4 regions of the Rothia sp. HMSC058E10 genome follow, and region 3 is predicted to be linked to each of the others. Evidence: riboswitches for the same ligand, from Rfam matches in the RefSeq annotation. Region 3 holds a riboswitch; each other region holds the start of a gene.

Region 1 (4,192 bases), on a different contig from region 3:
TGAAGAGCCAGGTCAGGAGCGGAATCTTCACTCACGGCAGCCTCTGCGTTCTGTCGGGATTCGGCCTCAACGGCTCCGGCGTGTACCCTCACCCGGGCGGGTGGTAAAACCGCAGTGGTTACCTCAAACCCTTCGAGAAGAACCGGCAGGCCAATCTGCTCTGCGCGCGCCAGAACATCCCACAGCAGCGTGGAATTCGTGGCGGTAAGCGAAATCCAGTCCCGATGCGAAGAGTACATATTCTGCCACGGGCGCGCGATAGCGTATATTTCGGCAAAGAACCGTTCGTGCTCAGGATACACCTCGTGACGACCGACCGGCCCACCCACGCTGGAGGCGAAGGTCTCCCAGCTGAGCCCGCCCTTGATCCAGCGCCCGGTTTTGGACTGCATCAGTGGCCGCGCCAACAAATTGATAGGCGGGGTTGCACCGGGAATATTGCGCCCGCGCGCATACGAACCCGAAATGCTGAAGGAAAGATCGAGCGCCCCCGGAACCCGTGCCGAATCAATACCGGATGCTTCGCCCCGGGCGGCGAGAACCTGCGCCATATCGCGCCGCCACACCGAAATTTTCGAGGGCGAAGAATGCGTATTCTCGTGGTCGTTCAGGGGGAGAGGTTCGGGGTCGGTGGTGAGCGAGCTTGCCGAACGAATCGCCCCGGATGCGCGCAAGGCCGCCAGGGGATCGTCGGCTGTCTCCGCAACCTGTCGCACGGTATCTTCTGGCCTCTCCGGGTTCATAGACTGGCGGATGCGGCCACCAGGCGCATTGTCGAGGGCTTTCCGCGCGGTCTTGGCACGGTCGAGTGCAGTGAGCATGAGGGCGACGGCGTGCTTGCAGTCGGCGGCGACCGGGCATGTGCATCGTGCGTTGAAAAGATTGGAATCGGCGTCAGAACCCGGGAAGAAGCGAATATCTACCTCATAGGGGATAGGGGTACTCCCGTTCACCAGGCCTTCCAGCGTGTTTTCGTCTTCGTCGTAGGTGTAGCGCACCACTTCACGCTGACGGGCATAAGCAAGCCCGCGCTGGTATGCCTTATGCCCCGCCTGCCGAATAATCTGCGCAACGGTGACGGGGATATCGGGGAAAGGGTTTGGCGTGCTCACCGTTCCATTATCTCAACGGTGTCAAAGAAGCGCGCGGTAATTCGTTATGAGGTCTGTCCAAGATGGGCTGAGCGTTTCTTACGTGTATTCCTAGTCGTCGTTGTGAAGAGCAGAATTAAGGCGATAATGCCGGTGAGGAATCCGGTGCCTAGGAACCATAGGCTCAGATTATTAGTCGCCATGACGAGGGGACTTGCTCCTGCGGGATCGATGCCCTTCCACTCGAAGGCGTGGTATTCCACGAGTGAGCCCCAGCCTGCCAGGATGAACAAGCCAAACCCAATGATCAGAAAAATTGCGGCCACTATCCCCATGATCTGTACAGTCTTTTTCACAGTTATCACTCTTTCTTTCCGGAAGCGTAAAGCAGGCGTGACATGGTGATATATCAGAGGCAAGATAAATTTCTGTACATTACCCAGTGTGCCGTGATTCTTCTCGAATGTGTAGACCTGCTCTGAAGACCTAAAACTTCACACTACGCCACCATGAGGTGGTTATATACAGATACGCACCCATAGTCACGTTATGTAAATCACAAGAATTTGATGGGTTCGCACGTTTACAGATTCCTGAAAGCTGTTGTAACCTGGATTCAGCTTCAAGAGTTTCGACTGATAAGCTCCGACTATGGTCGAACGCCAACCCCATGTTCACGGGTGGCTCGGATGACGAAGCGGTTTGTATTCGCCGCCTCAGGTGGCACTTGGTACAGGCAAGAGCAACGCGAAAGGAACGCGCATTCGGCGCATGGTTGTCAATGTACAACAGCTCTTCATCTCCAGCATCCCCCCTTACTCCTGCACGCTCTTATCAGGAAAATCTGCGTGCCGCATCCGTACCCGCACGCGGCGGTTACCAGGCAGTAAGTATTCAGGACTACGCACGTATTTCTTCTAAGCGCGACGAATTCCTCAATTTTCTGCTTCTTCCCAACCCCGAGGGTATTCCCGCCGTCGAATATGCCGGTCTGCGCGTAGCATAGGGGTATGAGCGCCTCAGGACTGCTTCTCGACTCGGATGTACTCGCCGAGATCCGCAAAGCCACACCAGATCCCAAAGTTGTTGCTTTTCTGCGCCACCGCGCCTATAAACACCTCTACATTTCGGTGCTGAGCGTAGGCGAGCTCAAAGGACTCTACCCCTATCCAGAGACCGACCGCTGGATTGCTGAACTTCTCGACAGGTTTGCCGACCACATCATCAACGTGGATGCGCGCGTAAGCCTCGAATGGGCAGGACGCAGCGCCCCGCGCGGCACCCACAGTCACGGATGTAAAGATGCCGAACCCCTGCCCACCGCCGCCCTCGAAGGTCTGATGGCGGCGAGTGCCCAAGCTCATGACCTCGAAATCGTTTCCTCAAAGGCTGAGGTGTACCGGTCCTGGGGCGTACCCGCAGTGAATCCGTGGATCGAAGACTAATTGTCCGTCCCGTATTTCGCTGTAAGCGCCGGGGGAGTACCTGCGTGTTCGAGAAGACCGTGAGAAATGCTCGGCACAATTATCTGTACCTGCCGCTGCAGCGGTGAGAGCGTATCAGTAACGTTCGTGTAACCCCTATGTTCACGGTGAGCGGTTAACGAAGGTTAGCCGCCAATTAACCGGAACTATTTCCCCGAAAGCCCAGCAGGCTCACACGCGCTGGCGGGTTTCATGGCATGATGGAAGAACGATGAAAAGTAGCTCTTCTACATCCCGGTATTCTGCCCCTATGCCACTCTGGCTGCAGGGCATCGTTGAATTAGTTTTTACCGCCGCGCTTTCTTTCGGGCTTGTGCTCGTTCTGCTCATGGCGGTGTGGTTTACCAACGGTTTTAACCGCATGGATTTTCCCGCACTCGCAACTCTTGCCTCCCACCTGTGGCTGCTCATGCACGGTGTGCCGCTGAATATTCCGAATGCGTTCGGTATTATCTTGCCGCACGGCATGCTCACACTGGTGCCCATGGGGCTGAGCATCATTCCGGTGCTCCTATGCTTTAGGTCTGGGCGGAAATTGGCGCGCGCATCCTATGAAGGGGAATTCTTCAAACCCGTACTATTAGGGTGCGCTGCCTACGGTATTTTTGCTGCCGTCGCCTTTGCGTGGGCAAGCACTGAACGGCACCTGCTGGGTATTGTTGGTGCGGCGTTGATTCCGCAGATAGTGGTGCTGGTCGGGTTGATCTGGGGCGGCTACTATGAATCGCGTTCGCTCGCCCGTATGGTGGGCGTGAACACCGCTGAACAGATTTCGCAGATGAGCCAGTACTCGCGGTGGGCGAGCTCCTATGTGTGGTCGATTGTGCGTGCCTCCATGGTGGCGATTTTCTCGCTCATTATGGGCGGTGCTTTAGTGCTGGTGATCGCCATGATGACGCGCTGGTCGCAGATTGCAACAATCTACCAGGAACTTCACGCCGGGCCGGTGGGGGCGCTCGCGGTGACCCTGCTGCAGCTTGGTTACCTTCCGAACTTGGTGATTTACGCGATGTCGTGGACTACCGGCGCCGGGTTCGCGTTCGGCGTTGACACGCATGTGGGCTGGTCGCAGACGACGATGGGCGATCTTCCGCTCTTTCCGGTTCTGGGTGCTATCCCTGAGAGCCTGGGCTGGATAGGGTATGCGGGTCTGGCGGTTTCGCTGGGCGCCGGGACCGTTGCCGGTTGGTGGTTCTTGCGTGAAGGTGAAGACCACGTGGATGAGTGGATCACCATGAAGGTACGTTACCGAGTGATTGCGTTGCCGCTTTCTTCGCTCGTGTTGGGTTCGCTGGTGGGCGTGCTCTGTGGCGTGTGGGCTTATATTTTGGGTTGGATTTCCAGCGGATCGTTGGGTGTGGGGCGTTTTACCGAGGTAGGCGCATCGCCCGCAGCTTTCGCCGTGGCGACCGCAATAACCCTGGGTGCGGGTACTGCGTTGGGTAACCTGCTGTGCCATGTGCTTCTGCCCGACAGCAGTCGCGAGCTGCCGCGTTTTGCCGATGAACGTCCCAATCTGGGCAGTCGCATGAGCGAGATGCTGCAGCAGCGTCGCGCGGCGCGGGCGGAGCGTGAACAGTTCAGGAACGATGAGCAGGAACGCGAGGCACAAGAACG
Region 2 (4,192 bases), on a different contig from region 3:
CCAGGTCGAGATGCAGCGCCTCAATACCGGTGTCTAACAGCGCGGGCAGGTTCTCGCGCAGATTGCCGTAGGGGCTTGTCACCAGGATTGCGGGACGGTTCGTTTCGGCTGCCAACGCGGTGTAAGTTTTACGCGCCAATTCGGCGATTTTGGCGTTGGGAATGTCGCGGTCCACGGTCAGGCCGGGTTCGTCGAGCTGCACCCACTGCACGCCGCGTGCCGCCAGCTCGGCGAGCACCTGCTGGTAGGCTTTCACGAAATCGTCCAGGCGATCCAGCGGTGTGAACCCTTCGGGCGAACCCTGTTCGGCTTTTGCCCCGAGAAGCAGGGTGAGCGGGCCGACCAGCTGCGGGCGCACCGTCACCCCATGTTCCTTGGCGACTTCAAGCTGCTCGTCAATAGCCTCAAGATTCAGCTTGATCTCGGTATCCGGACCGATCTCGGGCACCAAGTAGTGGTAGTTCGTATCGAACCATTTCGTCATCTCCAGCGGAGGCAGCGTCTCGGTGCCGCGCGCTAGAGCAAAGTACCCGGGCAGATCGAGCAGGCCGCGCGCATCCTTGGCGTCGGCAAGACGCTTGGGCACGAGGGTGAAAAGGCGCACGGCATCGAGCACCTGATCGTAGTACGAGAAAGTCGCCGGGATAGACGAATCGGTTACGCTAAGACCGCGCTCGATCACACGGTCATAGTAGGTGCGCTGCACATCTGCGGCCGCCTGGTGCAGTTCATCCTGCGTGATTTTGCCTTTCCAGAACGCTTCCTGTGCCTTCTTCAGCTCACGGAAACGGCCCACGCGGGGGTAACCGACGATGGTTGCTGCGGGGAATGGGGTGCGGGTCATCCTAGTTCCTTACTGTGGGAGGGTGTCAAATAAAAGGGGAGTTTAGAGGTATTGAAGATCGCTTAGGGGGAGTTTGAAACGGTTCGAGTAGCGCGGAACGTCGAGTTCTTCGAGGACGTCCAGCACAGCCTCATGCTCGTTAAATGTGAAGAAATGCAGGCCGGGGGCGCCAGCATCAAGCACCTTGCGACATTGGTCGAGTGCATGTTCCACGCCGATGCGGTGCATCTCGCGCGGCTCACTCGCGGTTTCCAGGCGATGCGCCAGCTTGCGCGGTACTTCAAGCCCGGCAAGCTCGCACAGCTTCGTCAGCCGAGTCAGCGAGGTAACGGGCATAATACCGGGGATAATGGGCATCTCCACCCCGGCAAGGCGCGCAGCATCCACCAACCCCGAATAGCGCTCGGTCTCAAAGAAAACCTGGGTGATGGCGAAATCCGCCCCGGCACGCTGCTTTGAAAGCAGAATCTCAATGTCTTGAAGAAGCGAGGAAGACTCGGGGTGCTTATGCGGGTATGCCGCAACCCCAATCGATACCTTCCCCGCGGCAAGATGCGCGAAATCCTCACGTTCCACCCTGCGAATCAGCTCCACCAGGTAACGGGCAAAAGGCAGCTCAAGCGAGCGCGTGTTTTCGGGTGGAATATCGCCGCGCAGCGCCAAGAACCCGCGTACTCCAAGCCCCAGAATCAGACGAACCGAGCGTTCCAAATCGGCCACGGAATGCCCCACGCAGATTAGATGTGCCAGCGGGTTCAGCGATGTTTCATGTACCAGGTGATCGAGCAGAGCCAACGTCTTTTGGCGGCGCTGCGCATCGCCCGAATAGGTGACGGAAACGTAATCCGGGTTGGTTTGCTCAAGCTCGGTAATGGTTTTGAGCAGGGAATCGCAGCTTGCGTGCGACCGTGGCGGATACAGCTCGTAAGAAAGAGCCGGGTGAACTGTCGTCATTTTCATTCCTCCGTGTTCACCCGATAGAAGCGTGCCCGAAGGTACGCCGAATCTTAGCAAGACGCGAAGGGAATTCACTTCTATCGGTTCTGGCGGGAGCACCTTGTCCGTCCACCCAATGGGTGGAGGCTGGCGAGGTTGCTGCGACGTCTAAGAGCCAGATCTCTCGGTCGCTCTGGATAGATAACGTTCCTATTCTAGGCAGGATGCGCGGTGTCAGCAAGAATATGTCAACACATGTCGTCGAGCGGTCATAACCGCTTAATATTGTGGGATGCGGCGAAACAATACGTCATACGGGCTCGCGGAGGTGCGGATCGGCGAATTGAAACCTCCACCTGATTTGGCCGCAAGTTCAGCCGCGAGCAGATAATATTTCGACGAGCAGATAGCGGAATGTTATCTGCTCATCACAAAACTATCTGCTCGCGGGAGAAGGCATTCTACAAGGAAAAAACCGGGTATTGTTCTGAGAAAACATGTCGTGTAAACTATGTGCAAGAGTCCCCCGACCGCCTCTACCCGTGAGTCTGCAGGTTCACAGGATATGCGCATATGTCGGGGCCCTTCTTTATCTGCTTCCGGTCTTACTCTAGGGAGTTGCAGAGCGCCGTGAACGTCATGTTGCGACCACATACTGTCAAACACGGTAGAGTAAATGTATGGAACGCATCGAATCTCCCGCATATGCACGCCTGGGTAACTCCGGGCTGGTCGTGCCCTCCGTCGGAATCGGCTGCAACAACCTGGGACGCCCCGGCACCCCCACTCAAACTCAGGAAGGCACCAATGCCGTTATCGCCGCCGCAGTCGAGGCGGGCATCGGCTTCTTCGATATTGCCGACCTGTACGGTGCCGAACCCGGGCTTTCAGAAACCATGTTCGGTACCGCGATGCGCAAACTCAACCTCAACCGCGATGACCTGATCATCGTCACCAAATTCGGGCTCCCTACTGGTACCCTCAACGGCAACGACTGGGATGCACGCGGCTCACGCCGATACATCATGCGTGCCGTCGAAGGTTCACTGCGCCGCCTGGGAACCGAGTACATTGACCTGTATTTCTACCACAGCCCCGACCCGAACACCCCGCTGGAAGAGACCCTGTCTGCGCTCGACACGCTCGTGACCAGCGGAAAGGTGCGTTACCTGGGGCACTCCAACTTTGCGGGGTGGCAGCTTGCCCACGCCGAGCACCTCGCCCGCGAACTCGGCACTGAGCGGTTTATCGCCGCCGAAAACCACTACAACCTGCTGGACCGCCGTGCCGAACTCGAAATTCTTCCCGCCGCCCGCCACTTCGGGCTCGGGGTTCTCCCGTATTTCCCGCTCGCCAACGGGCTTTTGACCGGAAAATACCGCCGCGACAGCATCCCTGCAGGGTCACGTCTGTCGCACTCCAAAGCGCAGGTACTCGCGCAAGCCGATTGGGAACAACTCGATGCCTACCACGAATTTTGTGCCGATCTGGGGATCTCTGAGGTTCAAGCCTCCATCTCTTGGCTCAAACAGCAGAATCCCGTCGCCAGCGTGATCGCCGGGGCAACCGCCCCCGAACAAGTACACGCAAACGCGCAGGCCGCAAGCGTGCGTTTCAACGATGACGAACTGGTGCGGCTCAACGAGATTTTCCCGGCGCCCGAAAGCATCGCGCTTTTCTGAGCAGCCGTGAATATAGCCAGCTGGAAATATAACTAATCCGGAATATACCCAAGCCAGCAAGCGTTTAAAGACTGTGCGGTCTCTCAACCTGTGCCGTACAAGACCCGCATGAAAGATAAAAATACCCGCATGAGCATCACCACCGAGCCGCCGAACCGCGCCAGTGCACTACCCCCGCTCGGGCAGGGCGCGCACACCCGCCGTCTAGGGGTTATCGCGCTGGTGGCAACCTTCGGTGGGCTCCTCTTCGGGTACGATACCGGCGTTATCAACGGCGCCCTCGACCCCATGAGTCGCGAACTCGGCATGGACAACACCATTCAAGGCTGGGTCACAGGCTCCCTCGCCTTCGCTGCCGCCCTCGGAGCCATGGTCACCGGGCGCATCTCAGATGCCATCGGACGACGCAGAACCATCATCGGACTCTCAATCCTCTTCATCGCGGGCGCGCTCGCATGCGTCTTCACTCCCAGCATTGCTGTACTGTTGATGGGTCGTACGATGCTCGGGCTCGCTGTGGGAGGCGCATCCGCAGTCGTACCCGTATTCCTCGCCGAACTTGCACCCTACGAAATTCGCGGCTCACTCTCCGGGCGTAACGAACTCATGGTCGTCGGAGGGCAGCTAGCCGCATTCATCGTGAATGCCATCATCGGCAACCTCTGGGGCGAACACGATAGCGTATGGCGGTGGATGTTCGCCGTCTGCGCCCTGCCTGCGCTCGCGCTTT
Region 3 (4,192 bases):
TCCAGGTAGCTTTCGACCGCATATCGTCCGCGGTTCTCACCAATGGACCCGCCGTCGGTGGATTCGCCGCGGTTTGCCTGCCGCCCAAAGCGATGCTCCAACTCGGCTGGGCTGCGGTAGGTGGTGTGGGCTATGCGCCTCGCCAGCGCGAGCCCGGCCGTGGGTGCCGATCCCCCATAATAATCGCCGGAAGCAAAATTGGCATCAGCACGGATGGCGAGGTTCTGGGTGTGAGCCCAGGAAATCTGTTCGGCAGTGGCGGCGGGGCCGGCGGCGATGACCGCGCATCCACGTACCAGCTCGGGGAAGGTTGCCGCCCATTCGATAGCGCGTGCCCCGCCGAGCGATCCTCCGATTACATGGTGAAAACTCTTAATCCCCAACCGGGCGATAAGTTCGGCTTCGGCTCGTACCGAGTCGCGAATAGTGACGTGAGGAAAGCGTGACCCCCAGGGTTTCCCGGCACCCGGGTACCCCTCGGGTACGATACTTGCCGGACCGGTCGAGCCGTAGCATCCACCCAAGATATTGGGGGCTATCACAAAATACTTGGTAGTATCGACCACCGCACCCGGCCCCACAATACCTTCCCACCAACCATCACTTTCGACCGCACGGATACTGGGTGCAGGCATATCTGATGTGGGAATCCCTCGCGAAACATGGGTGTCGCCGGTGAGGGCGTGCAGAATAAGAATCGCGTTGTCCCCAGCTTCGTTAAGAGTCCCCCACGTCTCGTAGCTAATGTTCACCTGTGGAAGCACGGTACCGTTTTCGAGGGTGAAATCACCGATCGCCATCTGCCGCAGGTACCCCTGAGCGCTGGGATACTGCAGCTGCGACAGATAGGTGGCGTGTACGGTATTTTCCGTCATGTTTTCTCCTGGGTAACCGGTAGTTTTGGTAATGGCAGGCGAGAAACCGATACCGCGACCGGGCACTTACTGTGCAGCCCGGTCGCGACGGTGCAGGTTAGGCGTTCAGAGTCGCAAAACCCAATTCTAGGTCTGCGATAATATCGTCAATATTCTCGATCCCTACGGCGAGGCGCACAAAGTTTTTGCTCACCCCAATTGCCTCTAGCTCTTCCTCGGAAAGCTGCGAGTGGGTGGTGGATGCGGGATGAATAACAAGCGAACGTACATCGCCGATATTCGCCACATTGGAATGCAGCTGCAGAGCATCCACAAAGGTGCGAGTCTGTTCCAGGTCGGCGTCTTTGAGGGTGAATCCCACGACGGCGCCCGGCCCCTTCGGCAGGTACTTCTGGGCTCGCTCGTACCAGGGCGAGGAAGGCAGACCGGCCCAGATCACCTGATCGACCAGCGGATGCTCCTCCAACCAGTTTGCGACCTTGGTCGCGTTCTCGATATGGCGTTCGATGCGCAGGGAAAGAGTCTCCAGACCGATACCAATGTTGAAGGCGTTGGTTGGAGAGATCGCCGCCCCGGTGTCGCGCAGAAGCGAAACCCGCGCCTTGAGAATATAGGAAAGGTTCGCACCAAAAGCGGAGTCTTTGCCCAAGTCACGGGCATAAACTAGACCGTGGTAACCGGGGGCAGGTTCGTTGAACTTGGGGAACTTTTCGGGATTGGCTCCATAGTCGAAATTCCCGGAGTCCACGATAACGCCGCCGATTGAGGTGCCGTGCCCACCCAGATATTTTGTGGCGGAATGGATTACAACATCCGCACCAAATTCGATGGGGCGCACCAGATATGGGGTGGGAACAGTGTTATCAACGATTAGGGGAACGCCATTGTCGTGGGCGATCTGGGCGATAGGCTCGATGTCGAGCACATCATTCCGGGGGTTAGGTACGGTTTCTCCGTAGAAGAGTTTCGTGTTGGGGCGAACCGCATCGCGCCATTGCTGCAGGTCGTCCGGGTTTTCAACAAACGTAGTTTCAACGCCGAGGTCGGCAAGCGTGTATTTAAGTAGGTTGTAGGTTCCCCCATAAATCGATGGGGAAGCCACGATATGGTCGCCCGCGCCCGCAATATTAAGAATCGCATAGGTAATAGCCGCTTGGCCTGAGGCCAGCAAAAGCGCCCCTACTCCCCCTTCAAGGGATGCGATGCGGTTTTCGATAACCTCTTGGGTGGGGTTGTTCAGACGGGTATAGATAGGCCCAAGCTCTGTGAGAGCAAAACGGTTAGCGGCCTGTTCTGCGTTCTCGAAAACGAACGAGGTGGTCTGGTAGATAGGTAACGCCCGAGCTCCCGTTGCAGCATCCGGTGCCTGCCCCGCGTGAATCTGGCGGGTTTCAAATTTCCAACCGGCGGGATTGGCGGGAGTCGGGACTGTAGTGTTGCTCATGCGAAGCTCCTTGTAATAGTTCAGGGGGCCGCATGCCGATTTCGGTACAGAGTTCTTAGGCTTTCTTCTCTGCAAACGAAAAAACGATGTACCAGAATCGGGCACATCGGTCCCGCGCTTGCGTTGTACTTTGTGTTCAACGCCTGGTCCTCACCCAGGGCACCCCACCGCGGAGGAGGGTTGCCGGCCAGCTAGCTGGGGCTTATCACTGGCTCTCATGACCTGCATCTAGAGTTTCATAGGAAGCGCACATGGTCAAGCCGGATGCGCGTTTTCGGCGCATTGTTGCAAAGATGACGTTTTATGAACTGTTTTCACGACAGCCTATTGTTTGGGAGAAACACCAATACTTATGCGCTTGTGACCGTGCCTATGTTGTACCCGAACCGCTAAAGCCATGTGATCTGCCGTTAGCCGTCGCTAAATTACCATCAGCGTAGGCAATCGTGAGCCATGCTACACTGGTGGAAGCCTTGAATCTAGGAGTGATGAGGTATGACTTCCCGCTAAAGTCGCACCGGCTCGCGGAATGCCCGCCCAGATGGTGGGCTCTAAAAATTTCAGAAATAACCCTGCTTTGGTTCGATACATTTCAGAAGCGCATAGTGAGCGCTTGGGACACCAAAGTTCTGAGGGTTTTATTGTTATACCTTCCGCACCTGCAGCCGGTGACTTGGGATTATTCAGGCACTAAGAAGTGCCTCTCTCACGACTTATTCATCTCACCCGTCCCACGTATTGCAGGCGTGCGAACACCATGCTCAAGCGGCTTCGGGTGACTAAGCACCGCAAGGTTTTATCACAATGTCTACAATTCTTGACGCGGCACAGCTATGCCGCACCTTTGGCAAGGGTGAACGCGCTTTCACCGCTGTCGATAATGTTTCACTCAGCATAAGTTCCGGCGAAATTCATGCTCTGCTCGGTCCCAATGGAGCGGGGAAAACAACGGTTGTACAGATGTGCGCAACACTGCTGACTCCCACAAGCGGTACCGTTCGCATCGACGGGGTGGATGCGCTTGCACACCCCCAGCGTGCGCGCGCATCCCTAGGGCTTGTACTCGGCGGGGATACCGGGTTCTATCCGCGAGCATCCGCCCGCGATAATCTTCTCTTCTTCGCCGACCTTGCCGGAGTTAGCGCGCGCAAACGCCGTACCCAGGTGGCGAGCGCTTTGGAACGGGTCGATCTTGCAGATGTCGCCGCGAAGAAGGTACAAGAGTTTTCCCGCGGTATGAAACAACGTCTGCACATCGCGCGGGCACTGCTGGGCGAGCCAAAACTGCTGCTTTTGGATGAGCCGACGAATGGGCTTGACCCAGATATTTCGCTGACAATACGCCAGCTAATTCGCGCCCTCGCTGATGACGGCACCGCCATTTTACTCACGAGCCATCTGCTGGGCGAGATTGAGGAGTTAGCGCATCGGGTCACGGTCATCGGTGCCGGTCGCATGGCGGTTTCGGGCACAGTGGCGGATATTACCGCGCACGCCGGGATCTCCGTTACCACCGTGGGGCGTGTGGATGCGAATGCCGGGCCGGTGCTTCAAGAACTTGCTCGGTCTTTGGGCGATGCGGGAACAGTGTTGCTGACCCCGCGCGGCAGCGAGTGGGAGATCACCGTGTACTGGAATGAACGTTCTGTTTCGGAAAAGCCGCACCCCTTCAGTACCGAACACGCAGAGGCTCTGCTGACCCGTATTCTCGCTGAGCGTGAGGTTCAGATGCTCACACCACTGTATACTCGCCCAGCCACTCTCGAAGAGGCATACCTGGCCATGGCGGAAGGACTGAAACGATGAACCGGCAACTTCGCTTGATGTCTTTTTCTCTGCGCCAATTCCTCACAGTTCCCTACTTCCTACAATT
Region 4 (4,192 bases), on a different contig from region 3:
CGATCTTATCGACCACAATGAAGCCCTGTTTGCCGGGCTCAACGAGGTTACCGTGTTCGTCCACCACGCGTACCGAGACCCCGGGGACTTCGCGGGTGGCGCATCCGGGAAGGGGAGTGCAGCGCGGGGTACCTTCGGGGAAGGCCCCTTCGGGCGCGAAGGCGGGGTCATGTGGTCGCGGGGAGCATATGGTCGAGCCGGTTTCGGACTGCCACCACGTATCGATAAACGATGCGGTACCCCCCCCCACGTGCTTGCGCAGCCACTTCCACGCCTGAGGGTTAATGGACTCGCCCACAGACCCGAGCAGACGCACAGTTGAGAAGTCGTATTTTCCGGGTTCGGGGCCGTCAGGAAAAGCCCCCATGAGGGAACGAATCAGGGTTGGAGCGGTGTAGTAATTGGTGACGCCGTAGCGTTCGATAACCTCGAAATGACGGCCATAATGCGGAGTATTGGGGGTACCCTCGAAAATAACCTCGGTAACCCCATTCACGAGCGGACCATAGATTTCGTAGGTGTGCGCGGTCACCCACGCGAGATCGGCGGTACACCAATGCACAGTCGATTCAACCTTCGCCGGGTCGTTCACGGCAGACAGCTCATCGGGGCGCAGCACCCCGTCGTCATCCACATAGTCCGGCAGCAGATCGTACAGCAGCGCGTGAGTGTATGCGGTCTGCACCAAATACCCCGCCATCGTGTGCACCAGGCCCTTGGGCTTGCCCGTGGTGCCAGAGGTATAAATGATAAACAGCGGGTCCTCGGCATCATGCAGCTCGTACTCATGGGTATCGGGCTGATCGTCCACCAGGTCGTGATACCAAATATCGCGCCCGGTCGTCCAAGGAACCTGCGCGTGCGCCACGGGGTCTGCGGCGCTTGTCCGGTCCACCACGATCACATGCTCGATATTGTTCTCACCCGAGCATGCTTCATCGGCATTCACCTTCACGGGCACGACCTTGCCGCGGCGGTTCTGCCCGTCGGTGGTGATCAGAACCTTCGCGCCGGTGTCTTCCACCCGGAATTTCAGCGCCTCCGCCGAGAACCCACCAAATACGAGTGAGTGAATTGCGCCGATGCGCACGCACGCAAGCGTGAAGATAATGGTTTCGGGAATAACCGGCAGGTAGATCACCACGCGGTCGCCTTTACGCACGCCGAGTTTGAGCAGGCCGTTGGCGGCGCGGGCGATGCGTCGCTGCAGTTCGGCGTAGGTGATAGCTTCACGATCGCCGGGTTCGCCCTCGAAATAGAGGGCTACTTTGTCGCCGCGGCCCGCCTCCACATGGCGGTCCACGCAGTTGTAGGCGACGTTGAGTTTGCCGCCCTCGAACCACTTAATCTCGGGTACGGAGTATTCTTCGATGCCCTCAGCATCGGTTCCGATAACCTGCGGTTTCTGGAAGGTGTGTGCGTTGTCCCAAGTCTTGCCCCAGCTTAAGCGCTCGGCTTGTTTTTCCCAGAACGCTACCCGCGCCTCGTCAGATTCGTGCGCGGGGTTGGGGGTGGGTGCTAGAGGATTCGTGAATGAAAAAGGGGAGGGAAGTCCCACAGTATCTCCCATCGGTTGCTGGCGTTAGCACCTTCGGCGTTATGAAGGCGCATGATGCGCCACCGCAGGCGAGGTTGCTGCGACGTCGTCGAGCCAGGTCTCTCGGTCGCTCTAGATGGATTACCAATCTAGTAAACCTTGTAGCTGGCGCAGGTGCAAAGACACCCCGTCATATTGCGCGTGTATGCGCCACGTTCGTAACATTCCGCAATATTGCGCCCGCCATCCACCCCACGCCCTATACCCGCGAGCAGGTAGGATTTTGCCGACAAGGTAGGATTCTCCTACCTGCTCGGGTCAAAAACCACCTGCTCGCGAACAATACAAGAAAAACACTCCCACCGGGATGCGCCTCGTCAAGAGGATTTACCCGGCGGGAGTGCCGTTTACTCACCCAAAATTACCGATTAGTTCTGTTTTTGTGCGTTGGTTGAGCCTTTCGAGGCTCCGTTAGGGTTTTTCTGCCCGGATAACCAGTCGTTAGGATCGATCTGAATATCGTTACGGACGGTGAAGTCGCTCTCTTGATCCTTGTTTTTCTGGTCACCCGTTGATCCCGTCGAGTTGGACTTTGACTTGTCGCTGGGAGTGCTCGGATCTGGATTCTCAGGTTCGCCAACATGATCGATGGATGCCACAGCCTGCTGACCGGTCAGGTCAATATCACTCTTGGGGGCACCATTCTCAGGTTCGTAGCGCAGAGTGCCGCTGAGGATCGTCAAGGTGGTGGTCACACCGTAGCGTTCGAGATAGAAATCTTCAAAATGTGTACCGAACTGGCTGGCCAAGATCTGGTTGTAGACCTGAGTCCCGCCGCCGTTATGACTGGAAGCTACAACATCATGGTCAAGCGTAATATCGACGTAGCCTATCAGCTCATTGCCGTTGGCGGTCATCTCGCTGAAGTAACCGTACATAGCACCACCGTTGAAGGCGACGAGCTGGGGATTATCGCCGTTTTCTGACGTGGGGTTAACGGCGAGGGAAACCGCAAAATCGTCAGTATTTTTATTCCAGCCCGGAGGTTCTGCCCCGTCGATCTCGGCCCAGTCGGGGAAAACGAAACGGTGCTCCAAGCGCAGGCGCGCACCGGCGAGTAGGGTAGTGGTGCCCGAGTAGTATGTCTGCTTGCCGTCTTTAGTGGTTGCCTTGGGTGCTGAGAACCAGAAACCTGCACCGCCCCACTTTGCCTTGCCGATGCTGCCGCCGGGGGTAAACTTACCGCCGCCAGCCGAGTAGAGACCACTGGAACCTGCTGGAACATTGGCCTGCTCGTTCTCAACCGGGCCGCTAAATGAATCTAGCCCCAGGAAACTGTTAGTGTCTAGTTCCTGGTGGGTGACGAACGCCTGGGTAAAAATACCGTAGTCAGGGCGTGTGTCATCATACGAAGCCGCATAAGCCGGAACTACAGCGGAAGAAACAATAATTGGGGTTGTCCATGCGGCGCCCGCCAGAACACGACGGCGCGTTAGACCTCCCCGCGTAGATGCGTGGGTCACAATGACTCCTATGAGTGGTTGGGTGAATAAGTGGCGCTCGGATTACACGCCAGTAATAATTTTACGGGATATACCCCAGAAATCCTAAACAATATAAGATAAACATGAAATCTTTACGATAAAACGCTCACTCACCCGGATCTGAGCATCCTCAAATTATGCGGAAGATATTCTGTATTCCGCGCTCATTTCGGGCCTATTGTCGCGTGTATGTTCCGGCGAGTCTCTGTGTTTCACCGCCGCATGGGCGCATCATTCTGGGCTTGCGGGCTGCCGATATGAAGATTTCGTATTCACTCAACATATACATATCTAAAGGACTCACTCTCATGAAGATGCGTCGCACGGCGCACATGACGCTGGCGGTTGCCAGCCTGGTGCTGCTGAATATCCTGCCCACCTCCGCTGCCTCGGTTCCCGCCTATGACACTGATGGCGATGGTATTCTCGATTCTTGGGAGATGTACGGTTACGATGCCGATGGTGACGGCGCTATTGACGTCGATTATCCCGCGATGGGTGCGAACCCTAACCATAAGGACGTATTCGTCGAGATGGATTACATGCCCGGTGAGCTCGGCAGCGAAGAAGATTTGGACCGAATCGTGCAATCCTTCGCCACACTTAATATCAGTAATCCTGATCGAAAACCGGGCATTAACCTGCACCTAGACGCTGGGTCCGCCCGAAGCGCTAAGTACAATCTGGGCGGCGGTAATGAGGTGCCGCATCAGGGACTGCGGAATATGGGCGATTGGGCACGTATTAAGGCCCGTCATTTCAACCCTGCCCGCGAGGGCATTTTCCATTACATGATCTGGGGTGATTACCACGGACATAACAGCTCATCGGGCTTGGGGTACAAGAACAAAGCCGGGTTTATCGTGACCGTCGGGAAAACCTACTGGGGTGGCGCCAGCAGCGATATTCGCGTGGGCACTTTCCTACACGAGCTTGGGCATAATTTGGGTCTTGATCACGGCGGCAATGATAGTGAGAACGGCAAACCCCATTACTTCAGTGTGATGAACTACGATTACCAGCTCACTGGTGTTCCTAAGAAAGACGGAACGTTCTATTTTGGGTACTCCCAGACGGACGCGCTAAGCCTTGATGAGTCGGCGCTCAGTGA

What was found. A riboswitch is a leader RNA that binds a small molecule or an ion and turns the genes downstream of it on or off. The one in region 3 is predicted to bind S-adenosylmethionine.
Region 1: it holds a riboswitch for S-adenosylmethionine, as region 3 does, so the genes downstream of both, HMPREF2609_RS07995 (nuclease PIN) here and HMPREF2609_RS02445 (bifunctional o-acetylhomoserine/o-acetylserine sulfhydrylase) in region 3, are expected to answer to the same signal.
Region 2: it holds a riboswitch for S-adenosylmethionine, as region 3 does, so the genes downstream of both, HMPREF2609_RS06040 (methylenetetrahydrofolate reductase) here and HMPREF2609_RS02445 (bifunctional o-acetylhomoserine/o-acetylserine sulfhydrylase) in region 3, are expected to answer to the same signal.
Region 4: it holds a riboswitch for S-adenosylmethionine, as region 3 does, so the genes downstream of both, HMPREF2609_RS09525 (AMP-binding protein) here and HMPREF2609_RS02445 (bifunctional o-acetylhomoserine/o-acetylserine sulfhydrylase) in region 3, are expected to answer to the same signal.

Annotation. Positions count from the first base shown of each region.
Region 1 is NZ_KV797640.1:118,496-122,687, reverse strand. It holds gene HMPREF2609_RS08005 (DEAD/DEAH box helicase) at 1-1,112, opposite strand, end outside; gene HMPREF2609_RS08000 (hypothetical protein) at 1,157-1,447, opposite strand; SAM riboswitch class IV at 1,712-1,840, shown strand; gene HMPREF2609_RS07995 (nuclease PIN) at 1,819-2,097, shown strand; gene HMPREF2609_RS07990 (PIN domain-containing protein) at 2,102-2,536, shown strand; gene HMPREF2609_RS07985 (cell division protein PerM) at 2,826-4,192, shown strand, end outside.
Region 2 is NZ_KV797630.1:73,686-77,877, reverse strand. It holds gene metE (5-methyltetrahydropteroyltriglutamate--homocysteine S-methyltransferase) at 1-844, opposite strand, end outside; gene HMPREF2609_RS06040 (methylenetetrahydrofolate reductase) at 887-1,798, opposite strand; SAM riboswitch class I at 1,876-1,984, opposite strand; gene HMPREF2609_RS06035 (aldo/keto reductase) at 2,461-3,462, shown strand; gene HMPREF2609_RS06030 (sugar porter family MFS transporter) at 3,571-4,192, shown strand, end outside.
Region 3 is NZ_KV797613.1:63,845-68,036, reverse strand. It holds gene HMPREF2609_RS02450 (homoserine O-acetyltransferase MetX) at 1-875, opposite strand, end outside; gene HMPREF2609_RS02445 (bifunctional o-acetylhomoserine/o-acetylserine sulfhydrylase) at 973-2,319, opposite strand; SAM riboswitch class IV at 2,429-2,542, opposite strand; gene HMPREF2609_RS02440 (ABC transporter ATP-binding protein) at 3,124-4,125, shown strand; gene HMPREF2609_RS02435 (hypothetical protein) at 4,143-4,192, shown strand, end outside.
Region 4 is NZ_KV797643.1:24,176-28,367, forward strand. It holds gene HMPREF2609_RS09525 (AMP-binding protein) at 1-1,558, opposite strand, end outside; SAM riboswitch class I at 1,564-1,680, opposite strand; gene HMPREF2609_RS09530 (hypothetical protein) at 1,966-3,060, opposite strand; gene HMPREF2609_RS09535 (zinc metalloprotease) at 3,390-4,192, shown strand, end outside.